Regions from separate parts of the Delftia sp. DT-2 genome, predicted to be linked through region 1. Evidence: predicted binding sites of a transcription regulator. Region 1 holds the regulator's gene; each other region holds the start of a gene.
The links. Region 1 encodes LexA, which represses DNA repair genes until DNA is damaged. Its sites were predicted from a motif close to ACTGTATNNNNATACAGT; they were not measured.

Region 1 (2,203 bases):
GCGGCTGCGCGGCCAGCGCCAGCATCATGGCAATCCGCGCCTTGGCCACGGGCAGTTGGACCAGATCGGCCTCTGCGGGGTCCGTGCCAAGCCCCGAGGCAACGGGCAGGCCTTCGGCGCAGCGCGTGCCCCGCCAGATCCAGACGCCTTTGTCGCGCGCACGCAGCAAGGCCGCTTCCATGCTTTCGTGAACGGTCGCATTGCCCGTGCCGGCCACCACGATGCCGCGCACGCCTGCGGCCACCAGCGCATCCACGCCGCAGGCACGCGCCAGGGCACTGCTGAACACCACCTCGACCCAGGGCAGCTCATCCAGCGCCAGCAGGTCAGACAGAGCGGGAGCGGAAGTCACCATCCGCGCAACGGGGGCAACCGGCGTGACCGGCGTGACCGGCGTGACCGGCGCATCATGCACCAGCCAGCGCACGCGCCCTTCCTCCACCAGGGCCTGCGGGCCACCTTCCATGGAGCGCATGGCCTGCAGTCGGTAAGGGTGGACTTTTTGCACCTGGGCCGCCGCATGTACTTCGCCGCCGGCCACCACCCACACACCGCTGCGCCCGCCGCTGGCGGCCACGGTCACGGCATCGCGCAGATTCTGCGGTCCGTCGGCCAGCAGGGCCGTGGCCGGGCGCATGGCGCAAGTGAGCACTATGGGCTTGGCGGCAGGCAGCAGGCTGTGCAGCAGCCAGGCCGTCTCTTCCAGCGTGTCCGTTCCATGCGTGATCACCACGGCGCGTGTGTCCGCATCCTCCAGCGCCTGCGTGCAGGCACGCAGCAACGCGCGCCACACGGGCCAGTCCATATCCTTGCTGTCCACCTGCGCGATCTGCTGCGTCTGCACAGGCCCCAGCGCCTGCTGCTCCAGATCCGGCACGGCATCGAGCAGCGACTGCACCGTGATCTGTCCGGCCTTGTATCCCACTGCCTGCGACTGCGAATCCGCCCGGCCGGCGATGGTGCCGCCCGTGCCAAGAATCACCAACTTTGACTGCCCCACTTGCACCTCTTGGAAAACTGGTTAAAAATACAGATACTGTATAAATCATCAGATGACTTCTCTGCCTGCCATCTGAATTCAAGGACCGGACGCACGCCATGCTCGACCATCCCAAGCTCACCGCCCGCCAGCAACAGATCCTGGACCTGATCCAGGCCGCCATCTCCCGCACGGGCGCGCCCCCCACCCGCGCGGAAATCGCCAACACGCTGGGCTTCAAGTCCGCCAACGCAGCAGAGGAACATCTGCAGGCCCTGGCCCGCAAAGGCGTGATCGAACTGGTCAGCGGCACCTCCCGCGGCATTCGCCTGCGTACCGACACCGTGCGCAACATCAATGCCGCACGCGGCACCAGCTTCGGGCTGCCGCTGTCGGCCCTGGCGCCGCTGATGCTGCCGCTGGTGGGCCGCGTTGCGGCGGGCTCGCCCATTCTCGCCCAGGAACATATCGACCAGACCTATTCCGTCGAACCCAGCCTGTTCCAGGTCCGCCCGGACTATCTGCTGCGCGTGCGCGGCATGTCCATGCGCGACGCGGGCATCATGGACGGCGATCTGCTGGCCGTGCAGTCCGCGCATGAAGCCCGCAACGGGCAGATCGTCGTGGCACGCCTGGGAGATGAAGTCACCGTCAAGCGCCTGCGCCGCACCACGCAGGGCGTGGAGCTCCTGCCGGAAAACCCCGATTACCCGGTGATCCGCGTCGCTCCCGAAGAGGCCTTTGCCATTGAAGGCCTGGCCGTGGGGCTGATCCGCAACAGCATGTCCATGTAAGCCGGACGGGCAGCCCTGCACGGGTTGCCCCCCCCTATTTCATGCACCGCCCAGGTGGTAGGCGCGAAGCCTTGCAGCTTCGCCCTGGGCGGAGCTTTGCCCGCAAACCGCAATCCTGCCTGTGTCCATGCCTCTTTGAAATACGCCAACAGGAGTCGTCACATGGGATTCGCTCTGCCAACACTGTCTTCTCTGTCCTTCCTGCGCCTGGCACAGGGCATTCGCCTGCCCGCCGCCGCCATGGAGCCCGCCATGCGCACCATCCAGCCCGAATCGCCTGTGCAATCCGAGCAGGCGACCATCCTGTCCTTCAGCAAGGCCCGCCGCCGCAGCCAGCAACGGCGCAGCAAGTCAGCACGGCTGCCAGAACACAGGGATGCGCAGCTGCTGCTGCCCCTGCAACCCGAACTGCCCTCCCTTCCGGCAGATC
Region 2 (2,203 bases), on a different contig from region 1:
ACGTCGCTGATGTCGCCGACCTTCATGCCGAAGGCTGCGTCCTCGAACGGCTTGACCATGGCGCCACGACCAAAGTAGCCCAGGTCGCCACCCGATGCAGCGGAGCCGCCGTCCTGCGAGTTGGCCTTGGCCAGTTCGGCGAAGCGCTTGGGGTCCTTGCGCAGCTCGGCCAGCAGTTCCTCGGCCTTGGCCTTGGCCTTCTCCTGCTCTGCCGCGGGGGCATCCTTGGATGCGTTGATCAGGATGTGGCTGGCGCGGCGCTCCTCGGGACCGGCCAGGCGCTCGGCGTTCTGGTTGTAGTAGGAACGCACATCGTCTTCGCTCAGCGTGATGCCGGCCTCGATGCTGGGCACATCCAGCAGCAGGTATTCCACCTTGGCCTGCTCCAGTTGCTGGAACTGGCTGGTGTGGGCGTCGTAGTAGGCCTTGAGGTCGGCCTCGGTGGGCTGGACCTTGCTGGCGTAGGCGCTGGCTTCGAAGCGTGCCACCTGCACTTCGCGGCGCTGGTACAGCGCATCGATGGCCTGCTTGACCTGGGCGTCGGTCGCAAAGGCCGTGCCCGTGACGCCACCCATCACCTGGTTCATGGACAGTTCGCGGCGCAGATTGGCCTCGAAGCCCTCAGGCGTCAGGCCCTGCGATCCGACCAGGGCGCGGTAGGCTTCGGCATCCATGGAGCCATCCGGCTTCTTGAGCGCGGCAATCGCGGGGATTTCCTGCAGCGTGCGCACCAGCTGTGCATCGGATGCGGCCAGGTGCATCTTCTGCACGGCAGCGGCCAGCACCTGGTCACGCACCATCTTCTCCAGCGTGGCGTAGCGCGCCTGCGGCGAATCCAGCAGCTTGGGGTCGACGTTGGGGTTCTCGGCGCGCAGGCGGTCGCTTTCCATGCGGTGCGCGTTCTCCCAGTCGGCCTGTTTGATCTCATGTCCATCCACACGCGCGACGATCACGCTGGATTCGGTGAAGTAGTTCTGGTTGACCCCCACGAAGATGAACGAGGGAATGATCAGCAAGAACAACAAGATCATCACGAACTTGGAATGCTTGCGGATGGATTCGAACATGGTCTGTCTTTCAGTGGCAGAAATAGAAAAGGCGAACTTTCGTTCGCCTTTTGTTCTTGGTGGGTGCTGACGGGGTCGAACCGCCGACCTACGCCTTGTAAGGGAAAATTCCACCATTACAAATCAATAGCTTACAGCGCTCACCTACTTCGCCCCACCAACTAATAGAGGCGGAAGCGCACCATTCTACTTACATGAGGCGTCCGCCCCTTGCTTCGCTGGGTCATATACGCCACGGCAAGGGATCACGCTGGCTTGAGGGAAAGCATGGTTACTGTATATTTATACAGCACAAGGAATTCGACCATGCCCCACATCATCACCCCCACAAGCCCGGTTGCGGCATTCATGCCCTCAACGTCGCTGCCTGCTCCCGGCAGCCCGGTACGCGCGGGCTTTCCCAGCCCTGCGGAGGACTACACCTGCGCCCGCCTCGACTTGGCCAAGCTGATGGTCAAGCACCCCCAGTGCACATTCTTGCTTCGGGTCCGCGGCGACTCGATGACCGGCGCGGGGATCTTTGACGGTGATCTGCTGGTGGTGGACAAGTATCTGCGGCCGCAGCACGGGGATATTGTTGTTGCAGAGGTCGATGGAGATTTCACATGCAAGCGGCTGTGGAGCAGGTTCGACCAGGTGATGCTGCGTCCAGAGAACCCCACGTATCCCGACATCCGGGCAAAAGAAGGCCAGCAGCTTGAGATTTGGGGTGTTGTCGTCTGCGCCGTCAAATCATTCCGCGCTTTGTGAGCTGACCATGTTTGCCCTGCTTGACGGCAACAATTTCTACGTGAGCTGCGAGCGCGTGTTTAGACCAGCGCTCAAGGGCCTGCCAGTGATTGTGCTCAGCAACAACGACGGCTGTGCCATCGCTCGATCCGAAGAAGCCAAGGCTCTGGGCATCAAGATGGGCGAGCCCTTCTTCCAGATCAAGCACCGCATCCACCAGGGCCTTGTCGCCCTGTCCGCAAATTTCGTGCTGTACGGTGACATGAGCGACCGCATGATGTCCCTCGCGGCCGGCCTCGGGCCAGAGCAGGAGATTTACAGCATCGATGAGTGCTTCATAGGCCTGGCCGGCGTGAGCGACGTGACGCGCCGATCCTGGGCCATACGTGACCGAATTCTGCGCGGCG
Region 3 (2,203 bases), on a different contig from region 1:
TGGACAGCAGGTAGCGCTTGGGCAGGCGCTGGCCCAGGTTGCCGGCCACGTAGGTGCCAACGATGTTGAACAGCCCCACCAGCGCCAGCGAGATGCTGGCCACCTGCGGTGCCAGGCCGTAGTCCTTGAGGTAGCTGGGCATGTGCACGCCGATGAACATCACCTGGAAGCCGCAGACGAAGTAGCCGGCCGTCAGCAGCACGAAGCTGGGCGTGCGCAGCGCTTCGGCGACGGCCTGGCCCGCGCTCTGGTCGCGCACGGGTCGGGTATTGCCGGCCGTGAAGCCCGGCTCGCGCAGGCCGAAGGCCAGCGGAATGATCATCAGGGCGCACAGCGACAGCAGCAGCAGGGCGTTGGACCAGCCGAAGTTCGAGATCAGGCTGCCTTCCACGGGCACCATGAAGAACTGGCCGAAGGAGCCCGCCGCCGCCGTCACGCCCATGGCCCAGCTGCGCCGCGCCACGGGAATCTGGCGGCCCAGCACGCCGTAGATCACGGCATAGGTGGTGCCGGCCTGGGCTGCACCTATCACCACGCCGGCCGTCAGGGCGAACCAGGTTGTCGTGGGCGCCATGGCCATGCCGGCCAGGCCCAGCGCATACAGCAGCGCGCCCACCAGGAGCACGCGGAAGGCGCCGAAGCGGTCGGCCAGCATGCCGCCGAAGATGCCGAGCACGCCCCAGGATAGGTTCTGGATGGCAATGGCCAGCGCGAAGGACTCGCGCGTCCAGCCCATCTCCTGGGTGATGGGCTGCAGCCACAGGCCGAAGCCGTGCCGGATTCCCATGGACAGCGTCACGACTGCGCCCCCGCACAGCAGTATCTGCACCATGGACATGGGTTGGTTGTTTTTGTGCATGCGGCAAACTTTAGCGAAACTCCGGGTTTTGCGCTGCGACGCGTGGGTCGCCCATGCGCCAGCGCGGCACTTCGTAGCCCTTGGCGGCACTGGCCTTTTCGGGATAGTCAATGTCAATGACTGTGAATGTATCCAGCACTGAGCCGGGCCGCGCACTACAATCCGCCCCCATGGCAGTCAAACCATCTCCCACTTCCGCCAGCGAATACTCCGAAGGCTCGATACGCGTGCTCAAGGGCCTGGAGCCCGTCAAGCAGCGTCCCGGCATGTACACGCGCACCGACAACCCCCTGCATGTGCTGCAGGAGGTGATCGACAACGCGGCCGACGAGGCGCTGGCCGGCTTCGGCAAGAAAATCCGCTTCACCCTGCATTCCGACGGCTCCTACAGCGTCGAGGACGACGGCCGGGGCATCCCCTTCGGCATGCACCCCGAGGAAAAGGCGCCCGTGGTGGAGCTGGTCTTCACCCGCCTGCATGCGGGCGGCAAGTTCGACAAGGGCAAGGGCGGCGCCTACAGCTTCTCGGGCGGCCTGCATGGCGTGGGCGTCTCGGTCACGAATGCGCTGGCCACGCGCCTTGAGGCCTGCATCCACCGCGAGGGCAAGGTGGCCACCATCGCCTTCTCGGGCGGCGACGTGGTCGAGCCCCTGCAATCGCGGCCGCTGGCCGCGGGCGAGCGCAAGCAGGGCACGACCGTGCGCGTGTGGCCCGATGCCCGCTACTTCGAATCCTCCCAGCTGCCCATGGGCGAGCTGATGCATCTGCTGCGCAGCAAGGCCGTGCTCATGCCCGGCGTGTCGGTGACCCTGGTCAACGAGAAGACGCGCGACACTCAGACCTGGCAGTTCAAGGGCGGCCTGCGCGACTATCTGCAGCAAAGCCTGCATGGCGAGGCCGTCATCCCCCTGTTCGAAGGCGAGGGCTTTGCCGACCGCAACCACGACAGCTTTGCCGAAGGCGAGGGCGCCGCCTGGTGTGTGGCCTTCACCGAGGATGGCGCGCCGCTGCGCGAAAGCTATGTCAACCTGATCCCCACCACGGCCGGCGGCACGCACGACAGCGGCCTGCGCGACGGCCTGTTCCAGGCGGTCAAGGCCTTCATCGAGATGCATTCGCTGCTGCCCAAGGGCGTCAAGCTCATGCCTGACGACGTCTTCGCGCGCGCCAGCTACGTGCTCAATGCCAAGGTGCTGGACCCGCAGTTCCAGGGCCAGATCAAGGAGCGCCTGAACTCGCGCGATGCCGTGCGCCTGGTCAGCGGCTACGTTCGCCCTGCGCTGGAGCTGTGGCTCAACGAGCATGTGGAATGGGGCCGCAAGCTGGCCGAGATCGCCATCAAGG
Region 4 (2,203 bases), on a different contig from region 1:
TCGGCCTTGACCTCGGGGCTCAGCGATTCGCGGCGGCGCACGGCGTCAATGATCAGCTGCCAGTGGCCCAGCTGCACCAGCATGTCGCGCGGCCAGTCGCGGTGGCTGTCCACCAGATCCCGGCAGTCCTTGATGCGTGCCGCCATGCCCGTGGCCTGCGCATCGACCATGCGCGCGGCCATGGTGTTCCAGCGCTGGCGCATCTGGGAGTCGCCGGCCTGGTTGGCCAGGCCCGCGCGCACCATGTCCTGCATCCACAGCGACAGTTCCTGCAGGCCCGCCTCGACCTTGTCCCAGCGCTTGTCTTCGCGCCTGGCCTGCTGCCCGGCCGCAACCTCGGGATCGGGTGGCGGCTCGGCCGCCGCAGCGGCAGCCTTGGCCTCCTTCTTCTCGGCCTTTTCCTGGCGGCTGTCCAGCCAGGTCTGCACCCAGGCCGGTGGATCGCCGCCCTCGGTGACCTGGCCGCCCGCACGCATCAGCATCAGCGCCAGCCCATGCTTGCAGGGGAACTTGCGGCTGGGGCAAGAGCATTTGAAGGAGGGTCCCGACAGGTCCACCTGGGTCTGGTAGGGCTTGCTGCCGCTGCCCTGGCACTCGCCCCACACCGCCACATCGTTGGCGCCCATGGCGGGCCATTTGGCGGGCGATTGCAGTCCCTTGGCGGCCTTGCTGGAGGAAGCGTCCGGCGATAGCGCCAGCACTTCGCTCTCTGTTCCTAATACACGCGACACCGAAGCTCCCTCTCCAAGTGTTTGTCATCGCCAGGCGCATTGAATGAAGAAAAAACGACCGCGCCCGGCAAGCCCGAAAGCCTATCAGCAATAGTTATCGGCAATTTGAAACAAATCACAACAACGTCAAACCTCTCTCCCATGAACCGGGAACCCCATGGCGCGCAGCCAGCTGCGCTATATCAGCGCATGCATTGATGGCACCAAGCCGTACCAGCCTTCAGGCATTAAAAAAAGACGCAGGAAACACGCATTCACCATTTCCTGCGATGCACATCGCCACCCATTGAAAGCAAGCACTCATTCCGCACTGAAAACGGTTTCATTCCATTGCACTGGCAACCATTGCAATCCGCTGGCCATTGCGATAGCCGACAGTGCGTTCAAACCGGAGCCAGGCAAGGCCGGACCAGACCCTGGCTGGGGGATGGGCTCTCGAAAAACCGGATGTGCCAGGCAAATATACTGTATATTCATACAGCCATGGAGCTGCAACGCAAACTTTTCATCCTCGCCGACGCCGCCAAGTACGACGCCAGCTGCGCCTCCAGCGGATCGCAGGGGCGCGACTCGCTGGACGGCAAGGGCATGGGCTCGGTCACCGGCATGGGCATCTGCCACAGCTATGCGCCCGACGGGCGCTGCATCTCGCTGCTCAAGATCCTGCTGACCAATGTCTGCATCTTCGACTGCCGCTACTGCATCAACCGCAAGAGCTCCAACGTGCAGCGCGCCCGCTTCACGGTGGCCGAGGTGGTGCAGCTGACGCTGGACTTCTACCGGCGCAACTGCATCGAGGGGCTGTTCCTGTCCAGCGGCATCATCCGTTCCAGCGACTACACCATGGAGCAGTTGGTGGAAGTGGCCCGCCGCCTGCGCGAGGAGCATGACTTTCGCGGCTACATCCATCTGAAGACCATCCCGGATGCCGCCCCTGAATTGCTGGCCCAGGCAGGCCGCCATGCCGACCGCCTGAGCATCAATGTGGAACTGCCCACGGCCAGCGGCCTGGCGCAGTTCGCGCCTGAAAAGGACGGCCGGCGCATACGCCAGGCCATGCAGGGCGTGGACCGGCATGTGCAGGCCTGGCGCGCGGCCACGCGCGAGCAGCGCCAGGCGCAGTCCCTGCCCGGCGCGCCCGCGCAGCGCGCCGCCGTGCCGCGCTTTGCGCCGGGCGGGCAGAGCACGCAGATGATCGTGGGCGCCGACCGCGCAACCGATGCCGACATCCTCGAATCCAGCCACACGCTGTATGCGGGCTACGGCCTGCGCCGCGTGTACTACTCGGCCTTCAGCCCCATTCCCGATGCCTCGCGCGATCTGCCGCCGCAGGCGCCGCCCCTCATGCGCGAGCACCGGCTCTACCAGGCCGACTGGCTCATGCGCTTTTACGGCTACGGGGCGGGCGAGATCGCGGCGGCCAGCCGCCACGGCATGCTGGACTTGGAGATCGACCCCAAGCTGGCCTGGGC

Region 2: PO605_RS08205 (LexA family protein) is a predicted target of LexA. The motif match lies at 1,341-1,358, and genes of this name have one in related genera.
Region 3: PO605_RS12555 (DNA topoisomerase IV subunit B) is a predicted target of LexA. The motif match lies at 979-996, and genes of this name have one in related genera.
Region 4: PO605_RS22950 (putative DNA modification/repair radical SAM protein) is a predicted target of LexA. The motif match lies at 1,196-1,213, and genes of this name have one in related genera.

Annotation. Positions count from the first base shown of each region.
Region 1 covers NZ_JAQOTI010000005.1:70,054-72,256, forward strand. Annotated here, with positions in the region: gene PO605_RS09765 (asparaginase) at 1-1,000, opposite strand, end outside; gene lexA (transcriptional repressor LexA) at 1,099-1,773, shown strand; gene PO605_RS09775 (hypothetical protein) at 1,936-2,203, shown strand, end outside.
Region 2 covers NZ_JAQOTI010000004.1:205,861-208,063, forward strand. Annotated here, with positions in the region: gene PO605_RS08200 (SurA N-terminal domain-containing protein) at 1-1,067, opposite strand, end outside; gene PO605_RS08205 (LexA family protein) at 1,374-1,817, shown strand; gene PO605_RS08210 (Y-family DNA polymerase) at 1,825-2,203, shown strand, end outside.
Region 3 covers NZ_JAQOTI010000006.1:219,571-221,773, forward strand. Annotated here, with positions in the region: gene PO605_RS12550 (MFS transporter) at 1-859, opposite strand, end outside; gene PO605_RS12555 (DNA topoisomerase IV subunit B) at 1,030-2,203, shown strand, end outside.
Region 4 covers NZ_JAQOTI010000013.1:101,462-103,664, forward strand. Annotated here, with positions in the region: gene PO605_RS22945 (SWIM zinc finger family protein) at 1-731, opposite strand, end outside; gene PO605_RS22950 (putative DNA modification/repair radical SAM protein) at 1,215-2,203, shown strand, end outside.